3 regions of the Chryseobacterium sp. SIMBA_029 genome follow, and region 1 is predicted to be linked to each of the others. Evidence: riboswitches for the same ligand, from Rfam matches in the RefSeq annotation. Region 1 holds a riboswitch; each other region holds the start of a gene.
What was found. A riboswitch is a leader RNA that binds a small molecule or an ion and turns the genes downstream of it on or off. The one in region 1 is predicted to bind S-adenosylmethionine.
Positions count from the first base shown of each region.

Region 2: linked by a shared signal. The riboswitch ahead of SB679_RS05980 (TonB-dependent receptor domain-containing protein) and the one ahead of SB679_RS22385 (alpha/beta fold hydrolase) in region 1 are both predicted to bind S-adenosylmethionine.
Region 3: linked by a shared signal. The riboswitch ahead of SB679_RS04745 (SusC/RagA family TonB-linked outer membrane protein) and the one ahead of SB679_RS22385 (alpha/beta fold hydrolase) in region 1 are both predicted to bind S-adenosylmethionine.

Region 1 covers NZ_JAWRXA010000017.1:29,073-39,415, reverse strand. The annotation lists gene SB679_RS22405 (DUF58 domain-containing protein) at 1-966, shown strand, start outside; gene SB679_RS22400 (phosphodiester glycosidase family protein) at 1,028-1,741, shown strand; gene SB679_RS22395 (OsmC family protein) at 1,750-2,169, shown strand; gene SB679_RS22390 (MGH1-like glycoside hydrolase domain-containing protein) at 2,345-4,960, opposite strand; SAM riboswitch class I at 5,149-5,255, shown strand; gene SB679_RS22385 (alpha/beta fold hydrolase) at 5,316-6,254, shown strand; gene SB679_RS22380 (ACT domain-containing protein) at 6,318-7,856, shown strand; gene SB679_RS22375 (O-succinylhomoserine sulfhydrylase) at 7,976-9,136, shown strand; gene SB679_RS22370 (homocysteine S-methyltransferase family protein) at 9,278-10,291, shown strand; gene SB679_RS22365 (four helix bundle protein) at 10,318-10,343, shown strand, end outside.
Region 2 covers NZ_JAWRXA010000003.1:98,495-108,837, forward strand. The annotation lists gene SB679_RS05960 (aconitate hydratase) at 1-1,013, shown strand, start outside; gene SB679_RS05965 (LytR/AlgR family response regulator transcription factor) at 1,068-1,754, opposite strand; gene SB679_RS05970 (sensor histidine kinase) at 1,741-2,757, opposite strand; gene SB679_RS05975 (TonB-dependent receptor domain-containing protein) at 2,919-5,039, shown strand; gene SB679_RS05980 (TonB-dependent receptor domain-containing protein) at 5,471-8,191, opposite strand; SAM-I-IV-variant riboswitch at 8,504-8,602, opposite strand; gene SB679_RS05985 (Hsp20/alpha crystallin family protein) at 8,748-9,218, opposite strand; gene SB679_RS05990 (hypothetical protein) at 9,267-9,557, opposite strand; gene SB679_RS05995 (TonB-dependent receptor domain-containing protein) at 9,846-10,343, shown strand, end outside.
Region 3 covers NZ_JAWRXA010000002.1:333,704-344,046, reverse strand. The annotation lists gene SB679_RS04770 (RHS repeat-associated core domain-containing protein) at 1-1,646, shown strand, start outside; gene SB679_RS04765 (hypothetical protein) at 1,654-1,899, shown strand; gene SB679_RS04760 (hypothetical protein) at 2,069-2,821, shown strand; gene SB679_RS04755 (hypothetical protein) at 2,826-3,431, shown strand; gene SB679_RS04750 (RagB/SusD family nutrient uptake outer membrane protein) at 3,585-5,078, opposite strand; gene SB679_RS04745 (SusC/RagA family TonB-linked outer membrane protein) at 5,097-8,012, opposite strand; SAM riboswitch class I at 8,096-8,191, opposite strand; gene SB679_RS04740 (helix-turn-helix domain-containing protein) at 8,454-8,780, opposite strand; gene SB679_RS04735 (hypothetical protein) at 8,755-8,982, opposite strand; gene SB679_RS04730 (transposase) at 8,975-9,415, opposite strand; gene SB679_RS04725 (hypothetical protein) at 9,621-10,343, opposite strand, start outside.

The sequences.
Region 1 (10,343 bases):
TTTCAATATGTTTTAGAGCCTAAAGAAAGAGGGGAATATCATTTTGGAAGTTTAAATATTTATGCTTCATCCCCGATAGGTTTTGTCTCCAAAAGATTTATTTTTCAGAAAGATGCCACTCTTCCTTCTTATCCGTCTTTTGTACACCTTCGTAAATATGAATTAATGGCACTGCAAAATGAATTTTTGCTGGGTGGAATCAAAAAAATAAGAAAGCTCGGCCATACCATGGAGTTTGAGCAGATCAAAGAATACGTTCCCGGAGATGATATCAGAACCATCAACTGGAAAGCAACTTCTAAAACGAACCGCCTGATGGTGAATCAGTTTCAGGATGAGAAAGCACAGCGTATTTTTATGCTCATCGATACGGGCAGAACAATGAAAATGCCTTTCAATGGATTAAGCTTACTGGATTATTCAATCAATGCGGCAATGGCTTTATCCCATATTATTTTGAAGAAAGGAGACCGTGCAGGAATGATGACGTTTTCGAAAAAAACAGAGAATAAAATTGCAGGCGAAAATAAATCGGGGCAGCTGAAAAAAATATCGGAAGCACTGTACAATGTAAAAACCGATTTTTTTGAAAGTGACTTCAATCGTCTGTACCAGGATGTAAAATACTCTTTCAATCAAAGAAGTCTGATTCTGCTATTTACTAATTTTGAAACGCTGGATGGCTTAAACCGTCAGCTGAAATACCTTCGTGGAATAGCCAAAAACCATTTATTGGTGGTTGTTTTCTTTAAAAACGCTGAACTTCAGACACTGATCCATAAAAATCCTGAAAGTACACAGGAGATCTATGATGAAATCATTGCCGAGAAGTTTGAATTTGAAAAGAAACTCATCATTCAGGAACTTCGGAAATATGGAATTTACACGGTATATACACTTCCTGAGAATTTGAATATCGATGTTATCAATAAATATCTTGAGATAAAAGCGAGAGGAATTTTATAATTTTGAAGAGATAAATTTGTTGGAGTTACTCTCTTAATGATTTTTTATTTAAATACATCAGATGAGAATCCTATTAATCATATTGTGTTTTTACTTTACATCGTCTTGTAATGATAAAGTGAAATATGAAAATGATTTTGTAATTTTTAAGACCAATCCAAAAATTGAAAATGTTTCGTTCTATTGGAAAGATGATAACGGAGTAATTCTTAAAAGTATTGATCATTTAAAAAGTAAAGTAGAACGGGATAAGAAAATATTAAAGTTTGCTGTGAATGGCGGAATGTTTGAAATGACAAATTCTCCTAAAGGACTTTACATTGAAAACTTTAAAATTCTAAATCCAATAGATACATTATCAGGTAAAGGTAATTTTTATCTCAATCCTAATGGAGTATTTTATCTCACAAAAAACAATGATGCTAAATTAATTGACACGAAAGCTTTTAAATATGATTTAAATATTAAATATGCTACTCAATCAGGTCCGATGTTGCTGGTTAATGAAAAAATAAATCCAATTTTTAAAGAAGATTCCCCAAATGTTTATATCAGAAATGGAGTGGGGATTTTAAAAGATGGAAATATAGTTTTTATCATGTCTAAGAGAAAAGTTAATTTTTATAATTTTGCTTCTGTATTTAAAGAGCTTGGCTGTACAAAAGCTTTATATCTTGATGGCTTTGTTTCAAGAACCTATTACCCTGAGAAAAAATGGATTCAAAAAGACGGCGATTTTGGAGTCATGATTGGGGTAACTGAACCTAAAAAATAAATTTGAAAATGAAAATAACACTTAATAGAATCAACGACGATTTTTTATTTGAATGTACCAATTCTCAGGGAAATTCAATTCTTTTAGACAATACTTCACAACCCGGAGCCAAAGGAGTTTCTCCTATGGAAAGCGTGCTGATGGCGGTAGCAGGATGCAGCGGAATCGATGTGGTTTCCATCTTGAAAAAGCAGCGTCAGGAAATCACAGGATTTAAAGCTGAAGTAGAAGGGGAAAGAGTAGTGGTGGAAGATGCAAAACCTTTTAAGGCAATTAAAGTAAAGTTTTTTCTGGAAGGAACAGTTGATCCTAAAAAAGCAGCAAAAGCAGCAGAATTATCTTTTGAAAAATACTGTTCTGTATCCAAAACCCTGGAACCGAATGTGGAAATTGGATATGAAGTTTTTGTCAACGGAGAAAAGATTTAGATTTTCAATCATAAAAAACAAAAAAACCGGACGTATTGCCCGGTTTTTTTATGTTTGATACGTTCATGTGATTATTATCTACCTTTCTGGTAAGTCCTTTTGCTAACTAAAAGTAATCTTGTTCTGTTGTAAGAATAGTTGTTAGCAAAAGCCCCTTAAAAAAGAGGCTTTGCAGTTATATTGTCAATCTTGGTTTCATAAGTTTTGCAACAGTAGCCGTCCATCCGGTTTGGTGGGAAGCACCTACACCGCGTCCGTTATCACCATGGAAATATTCAAAGAAGGTGATGTAATCTCTGAAATGCTCATCATAGTTAAACAGAGCATTCCCCCCATTGAAAGCCCTCTGGCCATGTTCATCTTTTAAAAATATAGAACACAGTCTGTTGCTTATATCCTGGGCGACTTCATCGAGATTTCTTTTGTCTCCGCTTCCTGTCGGAAGCTCGACCTTTAGGCTGTTTCCATAATAAAAATGGAAACGCTGTAAACTTTCAACGATCAGGAAATTGATAGGGAACCAGATCGGTCCTCTCCAGTTGCTGTTCCCACCGAACATTCTGCTGTCACTTTCTGCGGGTGTATAATAGACTACATTTTCATTGCCGTGAACAGAAAAAACAAAAGGATTTTCCTCATATACTTTTGACATGGCGCGGATTCCGTAAGAACTTAAAAACTCTTTCTCGTCAAGCATTCTTGTCAGTACTTTTGTCAATCTGTTTTTACGTAAAATACTCATCAGGTGCTTTCTGCCATGTCCTTCTTCATCCCAGTGAGAGACTAATTTTGTAAGTTCAGGCTTATTTTTTAAAACCCATTCCATTCTTATTCTGAAATTCGGCATTTTTTCAAGCAAGCTGTGATCAATAACTTCCACTGCAAATAATGGGATAAGGCCTACGATACTTCTTAGACGTAATGATACACTTTCGCCATTTCCAAGCTGCAGAACGTCATAGAAAAATCCGTCTTCCTCATTCCACAATCCTTCTTTGTCATCACCCAGGTTTTCCATAGCCTCAGCGATATACAGATAGTGCTCAAAAAACTTAATTGCCATATCCTCATATACCTGATAGTACTGAGCAAGTTCCATGGCAATACGCATCATATTAAGGGCATACATAGCCATCCAGCTTGTTCCGTCTGCCTGCTCAAGATGCTGGCCGTCTTTTAAGACCATATTTCGGTCAAAGGCCCCAATATTATCAAGTCCTAAGAAACCGCCCCCAAAAATGTTATTTCCGCTTTTATCCTTTCGGTTAACCCACCAGGTGAAATTCAGAAGAAGTTTTTGGAAAACTTTTTCAAGGAATAATAAATCGGGTTTACCGTTTTGCTTTTCATCAATCTTAAAAACCCGGAAACATGACCATGCATGAACAGGTGGATTCACATCAGTTAAGTTCCATTCATAAGCAGGAAGCTGACCGTTTGGGTGCATATACCATTCCTTGGTAAGCAGCAAAAGCTGTCCTTTTGCAAATTCAGCATCAATAATAGCATAAGGAACACAATGGAAAGCCAGATCCCATGTGGCATACCAAGGATACTCCCATTTGTCGGGCATAGAGATGATATCTTTATTATGAAGATGGTTCCACTCCGTATTTCTTACATAATCATTAAAATTTCTCGGAGCTTCAAAATTAGGATCTCCTTTCAGCCATTTTCCGACGTTGTAGTGATAAAATTGTTTATTCCAAAGCAGGCCTGCGAAGGCTTGTCTCTGAACATTTTTCTCATCATCATTCGTTACGTCATTTTGTATTTCGTTATAAAACTCATTAGCTTCATTAATTCTTGCATTCAGGATCTCATCAAACTGCAGGAAAGGCTCATCTAAATCATTCGGACATAATCTGAAATCAAATGTTTTTGACTCGCCGGCGCCAATCATTTCATCAATTAAAAAAGAAGCTTTCGTTCCTCTTTTTTCAGGATTCACTGTATTCGACTGATGAATAATAAAATTATTGATGCCATCTTTAAAATAGGTATTTTCCGTTTCGGGAGCTCCATATAATTTTGGAGTATTCGTTTCATTCTCACAAAAAACACTATTGGCATTCAATCTCCTTGAATACAATTTCTTAATGGAGATGCTATCGTGGTTAATGTCAATACATCCTTCATGAGATGCATTCAGCTGACCTTTATACGTATTATAACCCCATTTCCAGTTATTTCTGAACCATACAGTCGGAGCCACTACAATGGGAGCTTCCTGCTGGCTCCTGTTACACACAGTAACCCTTACCAAAATATCATTATGATCGGCTTTACCGTATTCAATGAAAATATCGAAATACTCATTATTGTCAAAGATCCCGGTATCGATAATTTCATACTCAGATTCTTTTTTACTTCGCCTGCCATTTTCAGCTACGAGGTTATCATATGGGAATTTATTGATAGGATATTTGTACACCATCTTCATATAGCTGTGGGTAGGCGTATTATCCAGGTAATAAAAAATTTCTTTAATATCTTCTCCGTGATTTCCCTGAGGATTACTCAGTCCAAAGAAGCGCTCCTTCACCATTGTATCTTTTCTGTTCCAAAAAGAAAGACCGAAACAAAAAATCTGTTTTGAGTCAGAGATTCCGGCAATACCTTCCTCTCCCCAGCGATAGGCATAGCTTTCTGCATTATTATGATTGGTATGGTTCCAGGCATTTCCGTTCGGACTGTAATCTTCCCGTACATTTCCCCATTGCCGGTTGCTTACATAAGGACCCCAGTTTTTCCAGTTATTATCTTGTAATCTTTGTTTTTCAACACTCATATTGCATCACTTTTCGATACGAAGGTAGTTTTTTTGAAAAATAATTCCAATTCTTTCAATCTGAATAATCCTTAACATAGTCTTGGAAATCTTTTATTTATGGGCTTTGTAAGGGGTAAATTATTTTTTTTAAAAATATAAAATAAAAAGTACTATCTTTGCGACACACGTTCATTCAAATATTGAAAATGTTATCAAGAAAGGTTGAGGGATTAGACCCTATGAAACCTTAGCAACCCTTTGTGCAAGCAAAGAAGGTGCTACGTTCTACCAATTTATTTTGGACAGATAACTTACTGAAGTTCTTTCAGCCATTTCTTATGGCATTTTCAATTGTATTAAAATAATAATAGAATTGAGAACAGAACTAAAAAATAGTACACTTTCGTATCAAACGAATTCCGGCAAGGAATACAATATCCCGTTGAGCTACCAGCTCTTCGGGAAAGACCTGTTTACTGCACCCATCATTGTTATTAATCATGCTTTAACCGGAAACTCCAATGTTGCCGGCGAAAAAGGATGGTGGAAACAGCTGATCGGAAAAGGACAGGTTATTGATACCAATACCTACACTGTTCTGTGTTTCAATATTCCCGGAAACGGATATGATGATTTTTTAATTGATGAATATGAAAATTTTTCTCCTTCAGATATTGCCAATATATTTCTGGAAGGACTTAAAATACTAAACATACAAAGCGTATACGCCATTATCGGAGGATCACTGGGTGGAGGAATTGGCTGGGAAATGCTGGCTAAAAAACCAGATCTGGCGGAAATCTTTATTCCGGTGGCTTGCGATTTCAAAACCCATGACTGGCTTCATGCACAATGTCTGGTTCAGAAATTTTTGTTGAGTGGAGATCACGAGCCATTACAAAAAGCGAGAATTCATGCGATGCTGTGCTACAGAACACCACAATCATTAAACGATAGATTTCAAACTCAATATAATCAGGAAAAACAGTGCTTAGAATCAGAAGACTGGTTGGTTTATCATGGAAATTCACTAAACGAAAGATTTAGTTTGTTGTCTTATAAGCTGATGAACCATCTGCTGATGAATATTAATGCTGAAGAAAAGAAATTGGAAGAGATCAGCGCACGAATGCACCTGATTTCGGTAGATACCGATTTATTTTTTCCGGCCTCTGAAATTCGAATGTGCTTTGAAAAACTGAAAGAGAAAAATAAAAATGTTGACTATCACGAGATACAATCAATACATGGGCATGATGCCTTCTTAATGGAATACGAACAATTAAATAACATCATTAAAAATATTTTGTAAAGAATGAAATGGAGCGGCCGCGAAATTCTATCTGACCAATAATAAAAATTAAAGTAAGAACAGATGAAAAATGCTAACGAAATAAAATTTTTAAAAAACAGATCAATCATCAAATTTGAAGGAGAAGATTTCTTAGGTGAAATCGGGATTGACGGAAGAATTTTCAAAGCCCTTACCCTGGCGAGGATCAGTGTGGGCGTAATTTCTCAACAGGCCATAGAAAACGGCCTCTCAATTTTGGTTCATGAGAATGATTCCGAAAAAGCGGTTAACTGTTTGATAGACGAATTTGAAGCAGAAAGACTATCGGGGAAAGTTTCTCAGATTTACAGTATTAATAATGTTTCTGTACTGGGATTTGTTGCTGAGGATTTTAATAAAATTCTTTCAGAGCTTGCCAGAAATAATGTTTTTCCATTGCTTTTAAACCAGGTAGCAAGTGAGAAAAGAGTCAATATAGTGGTTACTTCTTCACAGGATGAGAAAACTAAAAATATCATTGAATCTGAGATTTCAAAAAAACCTAAAACCGTTCATCTGGCAATTATCGGCCATGGAAACGTAGGGAAAACATTAATTGAGCAGGTGTTGAAATCATCAGAAGAAATTAAAAGACGTAAGAAGATTGATCTTAAAGTAGTAGCGGTGGCCAATTCAAAGAAAATTGCATTTAATAAAAAAGGCTTTGATGGTAATTGGAATGATGAGGTGTTGGCGGCGAAAAACTCTTCCAATGTTGAAGAACTGATTAGCTTCTCCAAAGAAAATCAATTGGAAAACCTGATCGTTGTAGACAATACGGCAAGCAAAGATTTTGTTAAAAATTACCATGCTTTAGCTGAAAATGGCTTCGACCTCGTGTCTTCCAATAAAATATTCAACACGCTTCCTATTGAAGAATATCGTAAACTAAGATATACGTTGAGTAAAAATAACAGAAGATATCTCTATGAAACCAATGTAGGTGCAGGATTACCGTTAATTGACACTATAAAATTATTACATCTTTCAGGGGAAAATATTACCAGAATCAAAGGTGTATTCTCAGGATCTTTAAGCTATATCTTCAATAACTATTCTGTAAGAAATGACAAATTCTCTACAGTAATCGGAGAGGCAATGGAGAAGGGATATACGGAACCGGATCCACGGGAAGACCTTTCAGGAAATGATGTCGCCAGAAAACTATTGATTCTTGCAAGAGAATTAGACCTTATTAATGAATTCAGTGATATCAATATTCAAAATTTAATTCCAGAAAATCTTCTTTCCATTGAGAAAAATGAATTCGTTTCAAGATTAGAAGAACTGGATGATGAATATCAAAAAATTAAGGACAATCAGGAACCTGGTCATGTGCTGCGCTATGTAGGAGATCTGCATGGAGACCTGCAAAAAGAAAAGGGCCAGCTGGATGTAAAACTGATTTCTGTTCCGGGAGGCTCCGCTTTAGGACAATTGAAAGGATCAGATTCAATTTTTGAAATATATACGGAAAGTTATGGTGAAAACCCGATCGTGATTATGGGGGCAGGGGCGGGAGCCCAGGTGACTGCAAGAGGTGTTTTCGGAGATATTTTAAGACTAAGCGAAACAAAATAAATTAATGTACATACAGCGATATAACAGTGTACCAAAAAAAACTACCTCAAAAACAGATACAGCTATTCATTGGTAAACTATTACAGTGATATATTGCTACATTATTAAAATTAAACTATATGGAAAATTTTGAAACATTTGCAATAAGAACACAGACTGAAAGAAGTCAGTTTGATGAGCATTCTACACCATTATACCTTACCTCAAGTTTTGTTTTCCAGGATGCGGAAGATATGCGGGCGAGCTTTGCAGAAGAAAAATCTAAAAATTTATACAGCCGTTTTTCAAATCCTAACGTCAATGAATTTACTGATAAAATCGTAAAAATGGAAGGTGCAGAAGCCGGATACGCTTTTGCAACGGGGATGGCTGCGATCTATTCTACATTTGCAACATTACTGGATGCCGGAGACCATATTGTAAGCTGCCAGTCGGTTTTTGGATCTACCCATACTTTATTTACGAAGTATTTTCCGAAATGGAATATCGAAACTACCTACTTTAAAGCGGATGATGCAAAAAATGTTGAGCAATATATTCAGCCCAACACAAAAATTTTATATCTGGAGACTCCAACCAATCCGGCCATTGAAATTCTGGATTTAGAATTTTTTGGGAAGATTGCAAAAAAACATAATCTGATTTTTATTGTAGATAACTGTTTTGCGACGCCTTATCTGCAACAGCCCATCAAATATGGAGCAGACGTGGTGGTGCATTCCGCAACAAAGCTTATTGACGGACAGGGAAGAGTATTAGGAGGAGTTGCTGTAGGAAGAGCTGACCTGATCAGAGAGATTTATCTTTTCGCAAGAAATACCGGTCCTGCCATGTCACCTTTCAATGCCTGGGTATTGTCAAAAAGTTTGGAAACACTTGCCATCCGTGTAGAAAGGCACTGTGAGAATGCACTGAAAGTCGCTCAGTTTCTGGAGAGTCATCCTAATGTAGAATTGGTGAAATACCCTTTCTTACCTTCTCACCCAAGTTATGAAATTGCAAAAAAGCAGATGAAATTGGGCGGAAATATCGTGGCTTTTGAAATAAAAGGTGGAATAGAAGGCGGCAGGAAGTTTTTAGATAGTATTAAAATGTGCTCGCTTTCCGCAAACCTGGGCGATACACGAACTATTGTGACGCATCCTGCTTCTACAACACACTCGAAATTAACAGATGAAGAAAGAAATGAAGTGGGAATTACTGCCGGTTTGGTTCGTTGTTCGGTAGGTCTTGAAAATGTAGAGGATGTAATAGCAGATCTGAAACAAGCACTGGATTAAAGTATTTGGACAGATTGATCTCAAAAAGTAGCCTTGACAAGGCTTCAGAATAAAAAGTTTGAAATATACAAGAGCCTTAATCGACGATTTCGTTCAGATAGAATGAAAATCCTATTAAAGTCATTTCAATAAAAAAGTAAAATGAAAAATTCAGCACAATTATATAAAGCACTATCCCAGAGAATCCTTGTCCTTGACGGAGCGATGGGAACTATGCTTCAGCGGTATAAATTTGAAGAAGAAGATTACCGGGGCGAGCGTTTCAAAGACTGGGAACATCCTGTAAAAGGAAATAATGACCTGCTTTCATTAACGCAGCCTCATGCTATCGAGGAAGTTCACAGGAAATATTTAGATGCAGGAGCAGATATCCTCGAAACCAATACATTTTCCGGAACTACCATCGCCATGGCGGATTATCATATGGAGGAATTGGTTTATGAACTTAATTATGAATCTGCGAAGATTGCAAGAAAAGTATGTGATGAATTCACCGCTAAAAATCCGGACAAACCCAGATTCGTAGCTGGATCTATCGGGCCAACGAACAGAACGGCAAGCTTAAGTCCCGATGTGAATGATCCAGGATACCGCGCGATTACTTTTGATGAACTGAGAATCGCTTACAAACTGCAGTCAGAAGCTTTACTGGATGGAGGTTCGGATATTTTATTAGTAGAGACGATATTTGATACCCTGAATGCAAAAGCAGCTCTTTTCGCCATTGATGAAATTCAGGAGGAAAGGGGCATAGAAATTCCCATTATGGTTTCAGGAACGATTACCGATGCATCAGGAAGAACATTGAGTGGACAGACTGCAGAAGCATTTTTAATCTCAGTTTCCCATTTGAACCTATTAAGTGTAGGATTCAACTGTGCATTGGGAGCCAACCAGCTGACGCCATATTTAGAAACATTGGCCCACAATTCAGATTTTTATGTTTCAGCCTATCCGAATGCCGGCTTGCCTAATGCCTTCGGAAAATATGATGAAACCCCTGAATTTATGGCAGAACAGATAAAAGAATATGCAGAAAAAGGATTAATCAATATCATCGGAGGATGCTGCGGAACTACTCCTGAACATATAAAAGCGATTGCAGATCTGGTAGAAAATTATCCGCCAAGAAAGGTGTCGGTTATTGGTTTATAGTTGTCTGTTTAATATTATAACATACCATGGAATATACAAATTTAGAAGTTTG
Region 2 (10,343 bases), on a different contig from region 1:
TCACCAATGCCTGTGGACCTTGTATCGGACAATGGGATAGAGAAGGTTCCGAAAAAGGTGAGAAAAACTCTATTATTCACTCTTTCAACAGAAACTTTGCGAAAAGAGCTGACGGTAACCCAAATACCCACGCTTTTGTAGCTTCACCGGAAATGGTAGCTGCAGTAGCTATTTCAGGAAGATTAGACTTCAACCCTATTACGGATACTTTAACCAACCAAAACGGTGAGCAGGTAAAACTTGACGAACCCAAAGGAACTGAACTTCCTGCAAGAGGATTTGCAGTAGATGACAACGGATATCAGGCTCCATCTGAAGACGGTTCTTCAGTGGTCGTGAACGTAAGTCCTACTTCAGACAGATTACAGTTATTAGAAGAATTCCCCGCTTGGGACGGTAAAAATATTGAAGGAGCCAAGGTATTAATCAAAGCTTTTGGAAAATGTACGACTGACCACATTTCTATGGCCGGACCATGGCTGAAATACAGAGGCCACCTTGACAATATTTCAAACAATATGCTGATCGGAGCTGTGAATGCCTATAACATGGAAACCAACCACGTTAAAAACGAATTAACGGGTGAATACGGAGAAGTTCCTGCTGTACAAAGAGCTTATAAAGCTGCAGGTATACCTTCTATCGTTGTTGGAGACCAAAACTACGGTGAAGGTTCTTCCAGAGAGCACGCCGCTATGGAGCCAAGACACCTTGGGGTAAAAGCGGTATTGGTAAAATCATTTGCAAGAATCCATGAAACAAACCTTAAAAAACAAGGAATGCTGGGATTAACATTTGCTAATGAAGCTGATTATGATAAAATCCAGGAAGATGACACGGTTAACTTCTTAGATCTTGATCAGTTTGCTCCAGGAAAGCAGCTGACTTTAGAGTTTGTACACGCAGACGGCACTAAAGATCTTATCATGGCTAACCATACGTATAATGATCAACAGATTGACTGGTTCAAAGCAGGTTCTGCGCTAAACCTTATCAAAAGACAAGAACATTAATTATTAGATTAATTCCTTATACAAAAAGCAGCTTCTGAGAAGCTGCTTTTTTATTTATTTAAGACTGTTTAAAAGATTTGCTCTATAGCTGTCTCCTATAGGAATTTCATGTTCCGACAGTAAAAGGATCTTTTTGGGTCCTATACTTTTCACCTGGTTTAGGTTAATCATAAAAGATTTATGAACGCGGATAAAAGATGATTTCGGAAGTTCCTGTTCCAAAGATTTTAAACTGTCTAAAATAATGTACTCCTGATGAACTGTCCGGATATTGACGTAATCTTTAATGCTTTCTATATAAAGGATTTCATCAAAATTAATGCGGTGCTGCTGCCCCGATGATTTTACAAAAAAATAGGTGTCAGAATTCCCTTCACTAACCGCAAACCGTTCCTGGACCTTCAGTGCACTTTTATTAAAGCGATCAAAAGAAATGGGCTTTAAAAGATAATCTACAATATTGTGCTCATATCCCTCCAGGGCGTATTCAGAATAGGCGGTTGTTAAAACATATTTAATTTTTCCTCCTACAATCTTCATGAAATTAATTCCGGTAAGTTCCGGCATCTGAATATCCAGAAATACAACATCAGTATCATTATTTTGGATATATTCCAGTGCCAGAATGGGATTTTCCGTAGAAAAAACCAATTCGAGAAAAGGAATTTTCCGGACATAATTTTCTAGAAGCGAAATCGCCAGTGGCTCGTCATCTACAATGATACATTTAATCGTTCTCATAAGGGAAAATTATTCTTAAATCTACAATAAATTCGGATTCCAGATCCTTTATATAGAGTTCATGCCGTTTGGGATATAAAATTTCCAGTCTTTTTTTCACATTTTCAATTCCAATTCCGGACGCCGTATCTTTCATTCTTTGATTTTTATAATTATGAAGATAAAAATGAAGTACTTTATTGTCATCCGAAACTTTCAACACAAAACCCTTTTCTCTGAAATCTCCGTGCTTAAAGGCATTTTCTACAAAAGGAACCAGCAACATGGGTGAAATATCGATTTTAGGATGGTTGATATTTTTTTCAATGATGAGTAATTCAGGATTTTTGATTCTGAGTTTTTCAAGCCCAATTAAGCTTTCGATATATCCTATTTCCTTATCCAGGCTGATCACATCTTTTTCAAGGTCTTTAGTGCTGTACCTCAGCAATTCGCTTAGTTTTTCAATGGCCGGAAGTGCTTTATCTGAATTTTGATACACCAGGGAATAGATATTATTTAAAGAATTAAAAATAAAATGCGGATTGATCTGGGTTTTCAAGGCCTGAAGCTGGGCATGTTTTCTTTCTTCAATAAGCCTTGTGCGCTCTGCCTCTATTTTCAGATAATATTTAAAGAACCACAAGTTGGTACTCACGAAAACCGTTAAGCTCGAATAATAGATATTATCATAAAAATAGTATAGGAAGGTAGTTCCTTCCGCATAATTTCTGAACCCGGCCACCGCAGGAAGCAAAAGTTCTTCCATTGAATATCTGAAGAGGACGAAAATAAATACTCCGACAAAAAAACCGATGATCATCAGGTAAAATCTTTTAGGATCAAAAAATCTTGGTACGACAAAAAAATAATTGACGTAAAAACCCAGGAAATTGGCCAGGAAGATCGTAACGTCTAATATATCGAGACCATCTTTATCATATACTGCTCTCGCAAGAAGACCGTTGAATATGATTAACAGCCAATAAAAAAAATGCAGAAAGAAAACTTGTTTTTGCTTCATGCTCAAATGTAAGCCACAGAACTTTTACATTCCTATACATTTCCGATGAAACCCGCTTTTTTTTCGATGAAACCCTTTTGAGCGGATTAATCCTACCTGAAATCTAAATGCCATTTCATAAAAAAAATTTTGAAAATACCTTTGGTTCAAGATTATAAACTATGAAACTTAAATATATCCTGATCGGCAGCCTTTTATCTGCAACGCTATCTGCACAAGTTCAAAAAGACAGCACCCAGCATGTGGAACAGATCAATCTTTTGGTGAAGAAAAAACTCATTGAAAGAAAAGCAGACCGCCTTATCTTTAATGTAGAAGCATCGATAGCTTCTCAAGGGATGGATGCAACAGAAACACTTGCCAACGTTCCCATGCTGAAAGTAGACGAAAACATGGGCTCTATTTCTATTACCGGAAAAAGTATCGTGAGTGTGATGATCAACGGAAGAATGCTGAATCTTTCGGGAACGGCTTTGTTAAATTATCTGAAATCTATCCGTTCTGAAAATATCTCAAAAATAGAAGTCATCACGACTCCTCCATCAAAATATGAAGCTCAAGGAAACAGCGGCATCATTAATATTATCCTGAAGAAAAACCCTAATTTAGGTTTCAGTGGAAATATTAATACTAACCTTATCCAGCGAAGTTATTCCGGGTTCAGTTCCAATGGCTCGCTTAATTATCAGACGGAAAAATTCAGCAGCAGTCTGAAACTTACCTATTATGATTCCGCTAAACGTACGGATGAAAATTACACCATTCTAGGAGCTTCCCAGAACTACAGCAACTCGATACGAAAAGATATGTGGAAGGAACTGACTCCTACCCTTAATTTATCCTATAAAATCAGTAAAAATGCGGAGATCGGGATGGAATACATCTATGCCCATCAAAAATCAGGGATGGATATCGTGAATACCACAAAGAACATTGCTTCTAATCTTGACGAAGAAAACCTTTTAACCAACACTTTTCACCGTGAAAAACTTCCTACCCACACGTTAAGCGCTTATTACGACCTGAAGTTGGATTCACTGGGAAAGAAACTGAGTATTGCAGGGAATTTTTATAAGAATGACTCTGACACTGATGTTAATTTTTCTACGTTCAGATCTTCTGATCAATCTGTTCAGGATGTGAAAACTACTTCTTTGATTTCGCCTCAGATCTTTTCTGTTCAGGCAGATCTGGAGCTTCCATTCTCTTTCGGAACCATTGAAACCGGAGTTAAATTCAATCAGTTTAAAAACACTTCTGACATTCAATATTTTAATTTGACCGGAGGACAATATGTTCCGGATCTTTTAAGAGCTAATTTGTTCCAGTACCAGGAAGAAAATTATGCAGGTTACTTCAGTTTCTCCAAAACATTGGGTGAACATTGGGAGACCAAAGCAGGTATTCGCTATGAAAATACAAACGCGGAAAGCACCACTCCATCTTCTAATTCACACAACAAATACAATTATGGGCAATGGTTCCCTTCGGCTTATGTTTCGTACAAAGAAGATAAAAATGTGTTCAGTTTTTCTTATTCAAGGAGGATCAACCGCCCAAGCATGAGCAATCTCAATCCGTTCCGCTGGTATGAAAATCCGTATTCTTATTCTTCAGGAAATCCTTTACTGACACCGGCTTATATCAACAACCTGGAGCTGGGATATACTTTCAATAATAAATTCTCAACCAGTATATATTACCTTCGAATGAAAAATGGATTTGGCCAGATTTCTTACATAGACGAACTTTCACAGATCAGCACTTATCTGAATTATTACAACAACAATTTCTGGGGACTTAATGCCTCTTATACCGATACTTTTTTCAAGTTCTGGGAAACCAGCATTTCAATGAATGCCTCGCTTCAGAATTCATCCGTATTTAATATTGAAGCAGAAACACAGAAAGGAAGTTCGTTCAGCTACTCTGTCAACAATACTTTTACTTTAAACAAAAATAAAACACTGGTATTTTTCCTGAATTACAGCCACAGCCTGGCATACAAAAATGTGAACTCTTATTTCCAGGCTTTTCCGGAGCTGACTTCGGGATTAAAGGTTTCCCTGATGGAAAAGAAGCTTCAAATCAATGCAACGGTGACCAATATTTTTGCACAGAGATACCGCGGGGAGCTGTATTTCTCTGATAATACCCAGTACATGAATAACTATTGGGACGGCAGAAGCTTCCGTTTAAGTGTTAATTATACTTTTGGAAGCAGCAAAAAGAAAATTAATAAGAAGAATATCAATTTTGAAGAAAAAGAAAGAGCACAGTAATTGTTTTTGTTAACTCATTATCACGCTTTTGATCTTGATTTTTTTTAAACCACAAAAGAGTTTTTATAATGATAGACTCTCGCAGATCTGGCTGATGGAACAGATTCTCATTGCATACTTTTTTTAAACATTAAGATCAATGAAGAATGTAAGGTCAGTTAAGAAAAAATTAAATAATTTTTTAAGTTGTAGCTCTTAAGCGAAGCTAAAACTAAATATTCTTAAAAGCTTAACAGAATCTTAATGGTTTGAATTTTTTATCTCGCAGATGAACAAACAAAAGTAAAAAATCTGCATCATCTGATTAATCTGCGTGAAACTTTAAAATTAATCTCTATCCATCCACATTTTGAAATTGATCCTTTTTGTTATTCACTCAAACAAAAAAACAGAGAATGAATCTCTGTTTTTTGTTTTAACCTTTATCTATTTTAAAACTTGAATTCTACCCTCGCGAAAACGAAGCGTCCTCCTATACCATACTGGGAAACCTGTCTGGAATACACAAACTGATTATCAGCTGTTAACGAGCTGATATTTGGGCTTTTGGAAGGTAGTATATTGAATATATTATTGCTTCCTATCGTCGCCGAAATATTTTTATTAAAATCATACCCCACAGAAAGATCTGTCACAATACGGTCATTTAAAACAAAATGCTCTCTGCTTTCCGTAACTCCGTCAAAGTTAGCATCCAGCACATCCGCATCCGTCACTTTTCCAAAGTACGAATTCCTAAGAGCAACGGTAAGTGCCGAAAACCTCACGGTATTGGCAAACGTGGCTTTGATACGGGGTACGGCTTCTTCAAAATATACTCTGTTGGGCTCAGAGAAATAATTATCAATCTGGCTTACCAATTTAGGAGAAGCATGAATATCCCCAACTCTTCTGGTTTGATTCAAATTAAGTCCCAGATTATTTTCCAAAGATATTCTTTCCGAGATTCTTGAATTCTGGGAAATAGTGATGTCCAATCCTTTCGTCTGGGAATCTACTGCATTAGCAAAGAAATTCGCAGCACTGGCTCTCGCAATATCAAAAGCCCCCTGCAACACCGCCTGGTCTGATCCCGGTGCAAAACTTCCTTCGGGACGGTAGAATAAATCTGTAAGCACTACTCTATCCTTAATTTTTATAAGATAAGCATCTGCTGTAAATACGAGACTTAAAGCCGGAATTTTCCAGGTAATCCCCGTGCTGTATGACTGTGAAGTTTCCTGTTTCAGTTTGGGAATTCCTAAAGCCTGAGCAGCTTCAGAATTATTTCTGAAAGTCCCGACCTGCGTTGTTTTTCCCTGCTGGATTAATGTAGACGTAGAACTGTAGTAAATCTGTGCTAAAGAAGGTGCTCTGAATCCTGTAGAAACAGCCCCTCTCCAGTTAAAGTTCTTAGCCAGTTTTACATTCGTTGCTAATTTATAATTAAAGGTGGAACCAAAGTCGGAATAGTTTTCGTACCGCACCGCTCCTTCTATCAACCACCAGTCAGTAGGCTCAATTTCAACGTCAGCATATGCTGCGACACTGTTTCTGCTTCCGGAAACCGCATTATCCGGACTGAATCCCGGAAAAACCTGTGATCCGGCCGGTCTTATATTTCCAAAGAAATCAGTGGCCTTTTCATTTTCAGGAGTAGCAGCCGTTACTACACGTCCAAAAATATCATAGGAGACGTAGGAGTTTTCATTTCCTGCATTCACTTTATAGTTTTCATACCTGTATTCTCCTCCAAAAGCCACATTCAGGCCGTGAAGAACATCATATTTTTTTGAGAAATCCAGATTCAGGGTATTTTGTAAAAATTCTGATCCTCCTGCTTCGAAAGTTCTTGGTGAGCTATCTCCCAGAGATGCATTAAATGTATTCACCACCCCAAAATTAAAAGCATTCTTTCCGAAAGTATTACTTAAATCTACATTCCAGCCGTTCCATTTTCCTTTGATCCCGCCTGCTAAGGAATAATCATTCACACTGGCTTCAATTTGGGGCAGATATCCATTTGGGGTAACAGCATTGATGTTTCTTTCTGTGTTGGGAAGCCTGTAAAATCCTCCGGAATTCCCCAGACGGTAGCTGTAGCCTCCAAAGGAATAGACTTTCCAGTCTTCATTAACCGGAATTTCAGAATTGAAAAAAAGTTGTGCTGACTGCAGTTTAGACTGTCCCGCCCTAAGGCTGAAATCTTTTCTTTCCAATCCTCTGTAGGTAAGCTCCTGATCTGTAACGTCTTTTCCTAAAAGCCCCTGGAGCGCAGAAATACTATTAGCTCCTGATATCTGATTCCTGAAATCCTGTGAAAAATAACCTACCTGCGATGCATACTGCTTAACGGTATTGATAATCTGCTGGCTATTTGAAGTATTGGTAATATTTTTATATAATCCATCGATATTCACTCCATCCTGCAATGCTCTGTAATTAATTGCATTATAGGCATTATAAATATCACCTTCCCGTACACCCGCTCTTGAATACGGGTCACGGTATTGTACAGATCCTGTAACATTAATGAAGCCTTTCCCTCCAATTTTTGCTCCGTAGTTCAGATCGGCCGAGATCGTTTGACCATCTATCCCTCCGGAAAAATTATTGGTAGCTGATGAAGCATATCCTCCCAGGAAAACCTGTCCTGATAATCCCAACCTTCTTTTAAGTCCCAAATTCACGACTCCTGCAATGGCATCAGAACCGTACTGAGCAGATGCTCCGTCTCTTAGTACTTCTATTTTCTCCAGGGCAAAAGCAGGAATTGCATTAAGATCTGTTCCTACCGAACCCCTTCCAGGAGTCAACGTAACATTAATTAATGAAGACTGATATCTTCTTTTTCCATTCAGCAGGACCAGAACCTGATCCGGACCAAGACCTCTGAGGAGAGCGGGATCTACAAAATCGGTTCCGTCGTTAACGGTATGTGAAGTGGAAGAAAATGAAGGCACCACATAGTTGAGGGCCTGGCTTATATTGTTAACTGGACTTTGTCTTAAGATTTTTGAAATATTAATGATATCTACAGGAACCGGAGTTTCTGTAAGAGATCTTCCGGATCCTCTTGATCCCAGGATTACAACATCATCGATCTTTTTGGATGATGCAGAATCCGACTGTCCAAAGTAAAATGCTGAAATAAGAGCTGCTGAAGCTATGATTGTTTTTTTTCGAAATTACGCATGTGTTTTTCTATTTTTATTATTGATTGTTTGTTTGATTTTTAGGCAATAGTTATCCTGTATCCTTATGGTAAGGATAGTGTTAGAAAGCCGAAATGGGGGTATTATTTTTTAAAGAAGTCTAGAAACAACAACACATGCGCATGTGGAAATGGCATGAAAAGAGGTCAGAATAATGAAGTGAAACTTCATGATCTGAGAGATGATAATTTACATTGGTTTTTGGGTTTCCCTTGTCTTTAAACATTGATTTTATTTTAAAACAAAAATGTCAAGATGGGGAGAAAATAGAGAATAAACATTTTTTCCGGGCATACCGGCTTATCTATTTCAGCACCTTGCTTGTTTTTGCAGGTTGCTATCCCATCTATGAGATTCTTGATAATTACGCAGCAAAGATATAATTATTTCGGAAATAAAAAAATAATTGCCAAAAATTTTAACTTTTCGCAAATGCTACCGTAACAAATCCAATACAAATAAAGCCCCACAAATTTTGTGAGGCTTTACCTTTTACTTTATGTTACGGAAAGTATTAATTGATATCAACCTGTTGTTCAGGTTTATTCTTTTCCGGATTTTTTGGTAAGACTACGGTTAAAATCCCATTTTCATAAAGCGCTGAAATCTGATCATCAAAGACTTTGTCCGTCAGCTGAAACCTACGCTCAAAAGATCCGGGATAAAATTCCTGATAAATTAATTTAGAATCGGTATTTTCTGAAGTATCAGTGTAGGAAAGGGTAAGAATCTGATCTTTAACCGTCACTTTAAAAAGATTTTTCTGCAATCCCGCAGCATACAGCTGGACCGTAAAGCTGTCTTCATTTTCTGTAATATTTACAGGCTTGTGGTTATTGATTTTTCTGTCGAACATCTCCTTTAAAGGGTGGTTATTCCCCATAAAATGTTCTTTGAATTTTCTTCCGAAACTGCCTTTTTCAAATGATCCGCATTCGTCATGTTTCGCGAATGGTCCTTGTGTATTATGATGTTGTGTATACATTGTTTTAATTATTTAGTTTGTGTTATTGTATTAATAAAAATTCGTTTTTTAGCGGATAGGAATGATGGCTAAATTTTCTTTACGAACCTGTGAATATATCGTTCCCCCCTGTTTTGGGAAGTTATGATGATAAGGAAGATAAACATTGCTGTTTTTTTCATATCCCATAGTTTGGCCCCTTTTTTTACCGATCATTTTTGCGATCAACGTTCCAATTCCGGCTAATAATAGTCCTGCAAATAATAGTTTAAAAATCAGTGATAAAATAAATACTGCTGCTCCGGCCAATAGTGTTACTCCTAATAATTTTGGCAGAATAAATTTCATTTTATTGTTCATTTTGTTCATTGTTAAATTGTACTTTCTTTTTATGTAAGACGAAACAGATATGGATTTACTTTTTTTATTATCAGCTATTTACCATCTATTCCGTTTACATGATACAAGACGAAAGCCTGTTTAATTTTACTTTATTTTTTTAATCTTAAAAATCAATAAGCCTTATTTTCATCAATCAAATTAGGGCTGACAGACTCTTATCTGAATTAAAAAAACAGCGATGAAATTTGAACATTTTGTAACAAAATTTATTTTTCAGCGTCTAACTGGTTAGTAGTAAAAAACATTATGAAAAAAATTATACTCACTGTATCTTTATTAGGTTCCGTCTTTGTTTATTCGCAGGAAAAAGAAAATACGCCAAGCAAAGAGAAGCAAATTGAAGGGGTTGTTATCACTAAAACTAAAAAAGCCGTTGAACAGAAAGCTGACCGAACTATTTTTGATTTTTCGGAGCAGCCACAGCTTAACAACGGAAATGTTCTGGAAGGCATCAAAAAACTTCCGGGATTGGTTTCTACTGACATTGCCGGAATGATGTATCAGGGGAAAATGCTGGATGTTTATCTTAACGGCAGACCTTTAAATATTACTTCCAATGAATTAAATTCTTTCCTGGAAGGAATGCCCGCCAATTCTGTTGACAGAATAGAAGTGATCACCCAGCCGGGCGCAGAATATCCTGCCACTTCCGGTGGTGCGATTATGAATATCATTACAAATAAAAATGCCAATAAGTATTTAACCGCCACGTATTCCGGGAATTATTCTTTTTCCAACTATGAA
Region 3 (10,343 bases), on a different contig from region 1:
ATGGGGAAAAAGGAGATGTTGCTTTTCAGTATGGCTTAACGAGCATGAGGCAGAAAGTAAGCTACGGAGGGAATTTCGATCCTGATCAGGAAGGTAAGTTTACAAAATTCTACAGCGAAGACGGAAGTTTTGAAATTGTAAAAGACAATACAACCGGGAAAGAAAAGCACATAATCTATATTGGGGGAAGTCCTTATGAAAGTAATATTATGTATCTTAAAAATTATGATGACACCAATGGATCTTATAAATTTTTGCATAAAGATTATTTAGGCAGTATCTTAGCCATCAGTGATGAGGCGGGAAATAAACTGGAACAGAGGCATTTTGATGCCTGGGGTAATTTCACCCATCTTCAGATTGAAAATGGACCTGTGATCACCGATAAAAATATTATTGACACAACTCCGTTATTAACAGAAAGAGGATACACCAGCCATGAGCATTTTGCAGAGGTAGGCATCATCCATATGAATGGAAGATTGTATGATCCACTGCTGAGAAGATTCTTAAATGCAGATGAAAACATTCAGGATCCTACCAATACCCAAAACTACAATAAGTATGGGTATGTAATGAATAATCCACTGATGTACAATGATCCTACGGGAGAATTTTTTGGGTTGGGAGAATTTTTATCTGCTGTGATTATTGCCGCTATTGTTGGGGGAACAGCATATTCAATAGGCGTTTTAATTTCAGGAGATTATTGGAATATTGGAAGCTTTCTTAAAGCAACAACTATTGGTGCCGTATCGGGAGCCATAACATTTGGAATAGGCACTGTATTCTCAACTGCTTTCGAAACGATTAAGGGTACGGCATTAGGACCTGTTTTAGCAAGGATAGGATTAAGTACTGTACAAGCAGGAGTACACGGTTTTGTACAGGGAACCTTATCTTTAATGCAGGGAGGAAACAATTTTGAGCAATCATTTGTAGCTGGAGCATTAGGAAGTTTAGCTTCTTCAGCATACATAGATTTTGTAGGCAGTACTGGAGTTGGAAATATACTATTTAGTGCTTTATCTGGCGGAGTTGGATCCTCACTAACAGGAGGGAATTTCTGGGAAGGAGCTGTTATAGGTGGAATTGTTGCTGGATTAAATCACGCAATGCATGCAACACAGACAAAATCTACCGCAAATATTTATATTGAGACAGATGGTGTAGGTCACGTATTTATTGAAATAGATGGAGTTGTTTATTCGTACGGAAGATACGATGGTAGCTACTCGCCAGCTTCAGGAAGTTTAGCTCCTTTAGGAGATGGTGTCTTGTTGAAATTAGAGGGCAAAAATGCCTCTAATTTTATTGCAGAAAGAAATGCCAAATACCCAACTGATAAATATTCTGTAAAAGTTGATGGAGCAAAAGTAAAAGCATATTATAATGAACGATACAATAAGGGAACTCCGCTAGCAGGTAAGGATGGGTATTATAAATATGGCAGAGCAATTGATAAATATAATTTAATGGGTCCGGGAGGAAATAACTGCACAACAATTACATACAAAGCACTAAACTCTGGTGGAGCAAATATCAAACCTGCCCAGACACCTGCAGGATTACGATATGATCTTCAACAATTAGAATATTATAAACAAGGATATAATCCTTCTCAACATCTTTGGGGCCCAAAATAAATAAGTTATGAGAATTAAAAAAATTTTAATGATAATATTATTTGCTTTAATAATAGGATTAGGTTTAAATTATCTTAATTTATGCATTTCCGAAAAATATGAAACACAATTGGAAGGATTAAATCCAACTGAAAAAAGAATTAAAGAAGCGGAAGAGTTAAAAAAGAAAATAGACACTCATAAGAAAATTTCTCTTTATATAATTTTCATTTCTTTGGTTGCTTTTTATCCTGTTTCTTTAATAAAAAAATAAATGCATTTATTTGTTAAAAATAATCTCCTGAATTTCGAGGAATAAGTTTATAATGCTCCGTTCTGCTGGACTAAATCTTTAATTTTTTCTTGGGGATAAAAGTATTCGATAATTGTGTATATTCCTTTTTTTATCCAGTTACTGGAGTCCCAGAAGAACTTTATCTTTAATGCAGGGAGGAAACAATTTTGAGCAATCCTTTGTAGCTGGAGCATTAGGAAGTCTAGCTTCTTCTGCTTTCACAGGTATTGTAGGTAGTACTGGAGTCGGAAATATATTATTTAGTGCTTTATCTGGTGGAGTTGGCTCAAAACTAACAGGAGGAAATTTCTGGGAAGGGGCTGGAATTGGTGGAATTGTTGCAGGGTTAAACCATGAATTACACACATTAAGAAGCTCACTAGTCATGAGAGATGTAATAAACCGTATAGATGAAGAAATTAATAAAGCTTACGGTAATGAAGAAGCAAGTAATGCAAAACCAGAAGTAACTGCACAAGCAGCAGCAAAATTAATTTTAAAAATCCCAGAATTATCAAGGCTATTGAATGAAATAATTAAATCAGGAGGTTCAGTAAATCTATACGCTTTAAAAAATTATGAGATACATGCTATCGACGAAAAAGGAAATAAATTTAAAGCCAAAGCAATGACAACGTTTAGAGGGAAAACAGGCCTTATTAAATTAGCAAGAATAGCTTATTTTAATAATAGAAGTTTAGCTTTAACTTTAGGACACGAATTAATGCATGTTTTTTCACAGGTAAGTGGAGACTATTCTGAATGGATAAATACTTGGGGGCCTTCAAAAGCAAATGCTATGGATGAAATTAGATCATGGGAATGGAGTAAAGCATGGGGACAAGGCGCAACTGGTTGGCGATCGTTTTTACCGGATTACTATAATAAATTTAATAATTAATTATATGAAAAATATAATAGCCGGATTACTAATAATTTCTCTTTCTAGTTGTAAAAAACAGCAAGATGTTAAATTAAACATATTGAATTATGAAAATAATAAATTAAAATTTGAAATAATAAATAATAGTCAAAAAAATTACTATTTCCCCATCAACAATAGAAATTTACAATACACTACAGTAAATTTTATTAAAAACAATGGCATTTACATGATTTTTAAAAATATTGATGGTAGTAAACTTGAAGATACGGAGGTTTCATACTATCCAAGCCAATTAAGTGATGAAGTAAAACAGGATTCTATAGTAAGAAATAAGATCCCTGAGTTTCATAACAAGACATTAAGCTGGATATCTTATTATAGAAATAACTTTGTCAATAACATTTATTTACAGAGTGAGGATAAAATTGTCATTAATTCTTATTATAATGCAAATTATAGATTAAAAAAGGGAGCCAAATATAAGTTACAACTAGCAATAGCTGTAGATACTCTTGAATTTAAAAAACATTCATATAGTTCGCTTATTGAAAAATTGACGTTAAATAATTATAATGTTTACCAAGGTATATTATTTTCAAATGAAATTAGTTTTACAGTTAAATAAAAAAATAACTTCATTTTCAAAAAAAGTAAAAAAACACTAATCCATAAACAAAGGAAGCTACTTGGTAGCTTCCTTTTTGCTTAAACCCTGAAAAAAGCAAGAGCCCCAGAATCATCTGAAGCCCTTACCCCCTTATATGAGAAATCAACTCTATTACAAATTCGGATTATTTTCAATTTCCTTTTGAGGAATACTGAACAGATAATACCTGCTGTTCGGTGCAAAAGCGGTCTGGTCAGGGAACGCAAAAATGCTGTGTCCTCTTCCATTGACGGTTTTTACGGTTCCGGAAGGGGTGGTTATCTGCACCTGAATAGGCTGTCCGGCAGCATTCGTGTAAGGTTTTCTTACCACTGTTCCCTGCGTTCGGATAATATCGGATAATGAGAACCCTTCGCCAAACAATTCTTTTCTTCTTTCAATCAAGACTTCTTTAATGACGTCATTCTGCGCTAGAGATCCTGTATAAAGATTGGCATGCCTTGCGGATTTCAACTGGTTTAAAACAGCTATAGCATTCGTAACATTCCCATTTCTTGCTTCAGCTTCAGCCTCGATCAGATACATTTCTGACGCTCTCATGAATACAATATCAGCAATAAGATTGGCTTTAAATTTAAACTTCGCATATCTCAGCAGCCCTTCCCTTCCCGGAAGTCCGTCCCATGAAAACAAAGAATACCGGATATCATTGGTATCAAACAAATCTTTAAAATAAGGATCAGCCATAAAACTGTAATAATAACTTCCTGAAGATGAAACATCCAGATAATGGAATGCATAGCTCTCTCCCGACTGCTCCGCAGTCTGACCGTGCCCCCAGATCCATTCTCCGTTACTGATGTCGTTAAATCCTTCTTTATATTTTTCGGGAGTCATTAACGGATATCCTGCTTTTGCTATTTGCGCAGCAGTGATCGCTTTAGACCATTCTCCGGTGTTCAGATAAGTTCTTGCCAGCAATCCGTTGACCACAGAACGGTCTATTTTATCTTTATTGTTTCGGGTGTAGTTCTGAAGCAGATTACTCGCTTCGGACAGATCTGTTTTAATCAAAGTATAGATATCTTCAAGACTCGCTTTTTTTCCTCCTACAGATCCCGTTGTGGTAGGTACTGTATAAACGGGAACCGCTAGAGCCGTTTTATCCTTCAAATAGCTGAACTGATAAAAGCTCGCCAGATTCAGATAACAGAAAGCACGCAATGCTTTTGCCTGGCCCTTCACTTGGTCTTTCTTATCCTGGCTTCCTTCCGTTGCGTCAATTCTCGCAATCACATTATTCATATTATTGATCGTAGAATACAACATGCTCCAGATAAAAAGAGGCCTGCTTCCCGTATTATTAACCAAATCCGTGAATGCATACGCAGAAGGAAAACCGTATTTATTCGTTAACACAGCTACATCACTTCCCATCGCATCACTGGTTCTCAACACGGTTGAATACCCAATATTCGCAAAGGTTGTTCCCTCATCATTAAAGGTTGCCCAAGCTCCGTTAATAACCGTCTCAGCACTTTCCGCCGTTTTAAAGATCTCTTCTTCACTCGCCTGATTGGTTGGTGCTGTTTCCAGGTCACTTTCACAACTTACAAAAGATAATGCAGCCGCTAGAGCAAAAGATATATATATAATTTTTTTCATTGTTTCAATTTTAAGATATTAAAGAGTTGCCTGAATTCCAAAAGTTACCGTCCTCATAGCAGGATACCTGTAATACGTCGTTCCATCTAAGGTCTGTTCAGGATCCATTCCCTTATGCTTGTAGAAGGTTAAAAGATTCTCTCCCTGTACATAAATTCTGAATTTTTTCAGTCCCAGTCTCTCAAAATAATCTGACGGAAGCGTATATCCGATACTCACATTTTTCAGTCTTGCATAGGTTGCAGAATATAAAAATCTTGACGAAGCAGACGTCCAGTTATTCGTGGTTGTATTCAAAGCAGGAACATCAGTATATCGGTTTTCCGGAGTCCAGCGGTTAAGCATTTCTTCGCTCCATGCCCTTCCCGGTAAATTTCCACCCGATAAGATTGAAGTATAATCCGTATCCAGCACTTTACCCCCAATTCTGAAAGTCAACAAGGCAGATAAGTCAAAGTTTTTGTACGCAAGGTTCGTAGTAATTCCTCCCACCAGTTTTGGAAGCGATGAACCCTGAATTTCTCTCGTAGCTTTCCCTATTTCAGACGTTGTCCCTTCTACAGTCTGTCCGTTGGCATCCGTAATAATCGTCTTCCAAAGAGGTTTTCCATTACTTGGATCTACCCCAACCCAGGTCGGAAGATAGAAATCATAGACCGAACCACCTTCTCTTAGCAGCTTTGTTCCGCTAATGATGGAACCTTTGGGAAGCTTGGTGATTGTATTACTTAAAGTACTCAGATTGATATCAACATTCCATTCGAAATATTTCGTCCTAACCGGAGTCGTAAACAATGAGAATTCAAAACCTGAGTTCTGCAGTTTCCCGATATTCGCCTGAAAACCTGTAAATCCTAATGAAGGAGCCAAAGGCATTTCAAATAATAAATCCTGGCTCTCCCGTTTAAAATATTCTACATTTCCTTTAATTCTGTTATTTAAAATAGCGAACTCTAATCCAACGTTCAAATTAATATTCGTTTCCCATTTCAAATCTGGTGTAGGAAGTTTATTCGCTACTGTTCCCGGTTCTCCAAGATTATTGTAGAAAGTATATAAACTCTGATACGCGTAATACGTTTTCAGTTTATCATTTCCCTGACCTCCATAACTTGCACGAAGGGTCAGCTGATTAAAGACATTCAAATCTTTAATAAAATTTTCGCTGGATGCTTTCCATGAACCACCCACTGACCAGAAAGTTCCCCATCTGTTATCCGGTGAAAATCTGGAAGAACCATCAGATCGTACCGATCCGGAAATAAAGTATTTGTTCTGATAATCATATTCTATTTTCCCAAGGAAACTTAATAGTCCTAATTTGTCACTGCTCCCGGTAAAACCTCCTAATAATGATGCTGCAGCAGGCTCGTAATAATAGGGAAGTGAGAACTGGCTTCTGCTTCCTGATATCGTCTGATATTCATAGTGGTAGAACTCCTGCCCTGCTAACGCATTAAAATGGTGCTGCCCAAATTTTTTATCGTACGTTAAAATATTACTGGTGGTATAAGAAAACGTCCTGGAGTTTGTTTTCGTCACAGAACCTCCGATTTCGGCTCCCTGCCCCAACAGCGGATTGGTATAATAATGCCCGTTATAATTCACCAAATCAACAGAAAAACTGGATTTAAACTTCAGTTCAGGTAAAAAACTAAAATCTAAAAACCCTTTCCCGGAAAAGTTATCTTCCCTGTTTTCATTTTTATCCAAAGGTAAAGTTGCCGCTAAATTCTGGTTCTGGAAAGCACTGGTAGGTCTGTATGATCCAAAATCAAAAATAGGATTTCCATTAAGATCCAGTTTCTGGCTTCCATCGGCATTTCTTTCATAATAAGGGTAAAATGAAGGAATAATACGTCCTACATTGATAATATTATCCGAACTGGAATCTGATGAAGATGGAGACAGCTGGATACTATTCGTGTAACTTAAATTCGCACCGACATTTAACCATTTTTTGACTTCAGAATTGATTTTAAGTCTGGTACTGTATTTTTTAAAACCGGATTCAATCGCAATCCCTTTATCATCAAGATATCCCAGTGAAAAATAATAATTGCTTTTCTCACTTCCGCCACTGAAATCTAAATCAACCTGATTCCTGGAAGCTACTCTTTGAAGAACATCGGCCCAATTGTCATTCCACAACGGTTTTGCTCCCGCCAGAAGTTTCCCGTCTGTTCCTACCGGTTTTGAATAATTAGCTCCATAAGGATTGATCCCCAAAGCATTAATAAGATTATCTGTGGCCATTTGCCCAGCCTGCTGAGCTGAAATCAGATTGGATTGATAGCCATTCCTCAAAGCCTCCCAATATAACTGGAAATACTGATCCGTACTCACCTGTTTGTAATCTTTTACCGCTCTTGAGGAAAATCCCTGGCTCATGTTAAAATTAATTCTCGACTCTCCTTTTTTACCAGATTTTGTTGTCACCAGAATCACTCCATTAGCTCCTCTTGATCCATACAGCGCACTTGCAGAAGCATCTTTCAAGACACTGATCGACTCGATATCATTCGGGCTTATGGTATTGATATTTCCGTCAAAAGGAATTCCATCAATGACATACAACGGATCACTTGAAGCACTCACAGACCCAATTCCACGAATCCTGACAGAAGCCACTGAACCAGGCTGACCTGAAGAACTTACTGCCTGAAGTCCCGCAACCTGCCCTTCTAAAGCTTTCGTGATATTATTCACAGGTCTGTTGTTAATCTTATCACTTGAAATAGTTGCTACCGATCCCGTATAGCTTGTTCTTTTAGCCTTTCCGTAAGCTACCACTACTACTTCATCAATCTCCTTTGCCTGGAGTGTATCTTTTTTAGCCTTTGTTGTCTGCCCGTTTGCACTGATAATTCCCAGGAAAAATACAGCAACAGGTGGAATCCAAATTCTAGAATTAATTAATTTTTCACTAATCATAATCAATTTTATTTATCAATATTAAAAAAACAACCCTTTGCGGAAAAGTCAGCAAAGGGCATCGATAAATACGATTAACCAATTGCTTATTTTTCCTTTAAGGCTGAATGTAACACCTTGCATAGTGCAGGTTGTTAAGACTTCACAGGGTCAGTTCCCTCCATCTTTCTTTATAAGCCGATCGAAATATGGTTGCAAATCTAAAAACAATTAGTCTATAAAACAAGTAGACTACTTATTTTTTAATTATAATTTCACAAAAATTAACTTAATTTTATTTTAAAAACCACCAAAATAGACACTTATACCGATTGTCAATTTTACAAATATGAGATATATCATTATCAATAATTCAATTTTAAGCATGAAACAAAAAAATGACGTCAATGACGTCATTTTATCTTTTACTAAAGTTCAATTATAATTCTTAAATTCCAAATTTTATTGATTAAATATTTTCTTCCACTTTGCTACAGAATTTCTGCTTAACTTAAATTTACTGGCAACCTGTGTGTTATTATATCCGTTTCTTTTTTGATATGCTAAAATTTCAAGAATAGAAGATTCATCATAAGATCTTTGTTTACGGCTGAATTCAGCTGTCCCCTGATCTTCGGTGGCAAAGATCATTTGATTGAGATTAATAACATCCAACACAGATAAAACCTTTTTTTGCAAAATAGAACGACAGCGTTCAGACTTTTCAGGATATTTATTAGAAATAATATCCTGAAAAATTTTTTTATAATTTGGTGCTAATTTTTCCATATATTTTCTTTATTTCTATTGTAGAGACTTTTTCATTTTCAAAAAATATAAACATAACTGTTTTTCTGTATAAACGCTTTATTTCCAGAACATAAGTCCAGGTATTAGCCGGATAGAAGTTAAATTCATGCCCCAGCAATTCTATCACTTTTTCTTTATTCAGGTTCAATAAATAATCATATTTATTTCCTTTTTCACTCATTGCCATCATTATATTTACTGACCCATTTATAAAGTGTTGTTTTAGGAATTCTATATTCTTCAATCACCTGATGCTTCGTTTTCTGTCCTGTATTAATTAATTCTAAAATAAAATCCACCACCTGCCTGGTATAAACATTTTTCCTAAAGTTAGGAAGAGACGCTTCACCTTTAGATAAGGTATTGATGTGTGAGTTGTTTTCAGGAGCAAATAAAATAAGATGCTGAGTATAGATCCTAAAAAAATCATATTCCAAAAGTTTACTCCATTTCAGAAGAACTTCCGAATCAAGACTTTTCTGGGTATACATAGCAAGTATTTCATCCTCTGTAGTTTTGTGAAAATTACAGATACGGTCCATTGCAATCTCCATCTCTTCAACTCTTTTTTTTATACAACTCCCAATGTGGATATTTTTAAAATTAAATTTCATTCTATCTATCTTTATTCCTTTAGCTCTCTTCTGATTTTATTCTTTAAGATTTCCCATGTAATCCAGACAATTTTCCTTGTAAACATAAATGATACAATTTAGAAAACGTTGTATTCAAGTTATTTTATAATCAATCTTTCAACATATTGAAAACAGGAAAGAAGAACTTTTGATAGTTCCTCTTTCCAAAAATTTATAAAAATGGTTAGTATAATCTCTGGATTGATATGTAAACTTCCAAAGTATTATCTGCAGTACTAGCATCAGTAGTGGGATTTTGATCTCTACCGTTGACTGGGGTACCTGTCGTAGATTTGTTATCTATACGTAATACATAATATACTCTGTACCATTTGTTATCTGCTGTAGTAACATCTAATGTCACCGTCTCATTAGCTCCCTGAGAAAGGTATACACCATCATCAAACTCAGCATAATTCCCCGGTCCCAGCAATCTGTTTCCGGTAGATGCATCTCCGGTAAATGTAGATACTTCAGAAACCCATACTTTTGCATTTGCAGCGGTTATATTATAAATACGTGGAACAAAATTGGTATTAGTACCCGTATTATCAAATGCATTTGGAGCATTGACAAAAGCATCAACTCTAAACGTATTGTTCACTACTGGAAGATCAGTAAGAAACTGGCTTAAAATAAAATTTGCTGTCTGACGTGGAATTGAAGTATGATAATATACCAACTCTCCAGGAGCAATCACAGTTCCTCCTCCTACTGTAGCACTACAAGTCTGTCCTCCAATACTTAACGGAAATGTAGTCAGTGTAGGACTGGATACAGTAGGCGTTCCTGATACTGTATAACTAAGGATTCCTGATCCTGAATTAAAATTCCCGGAAGCCAGCGTTGCTGTAAGCCCATTAACAGGACCTACAATTTGTGCCGGATAAGTACCTCCGTTTCCTCC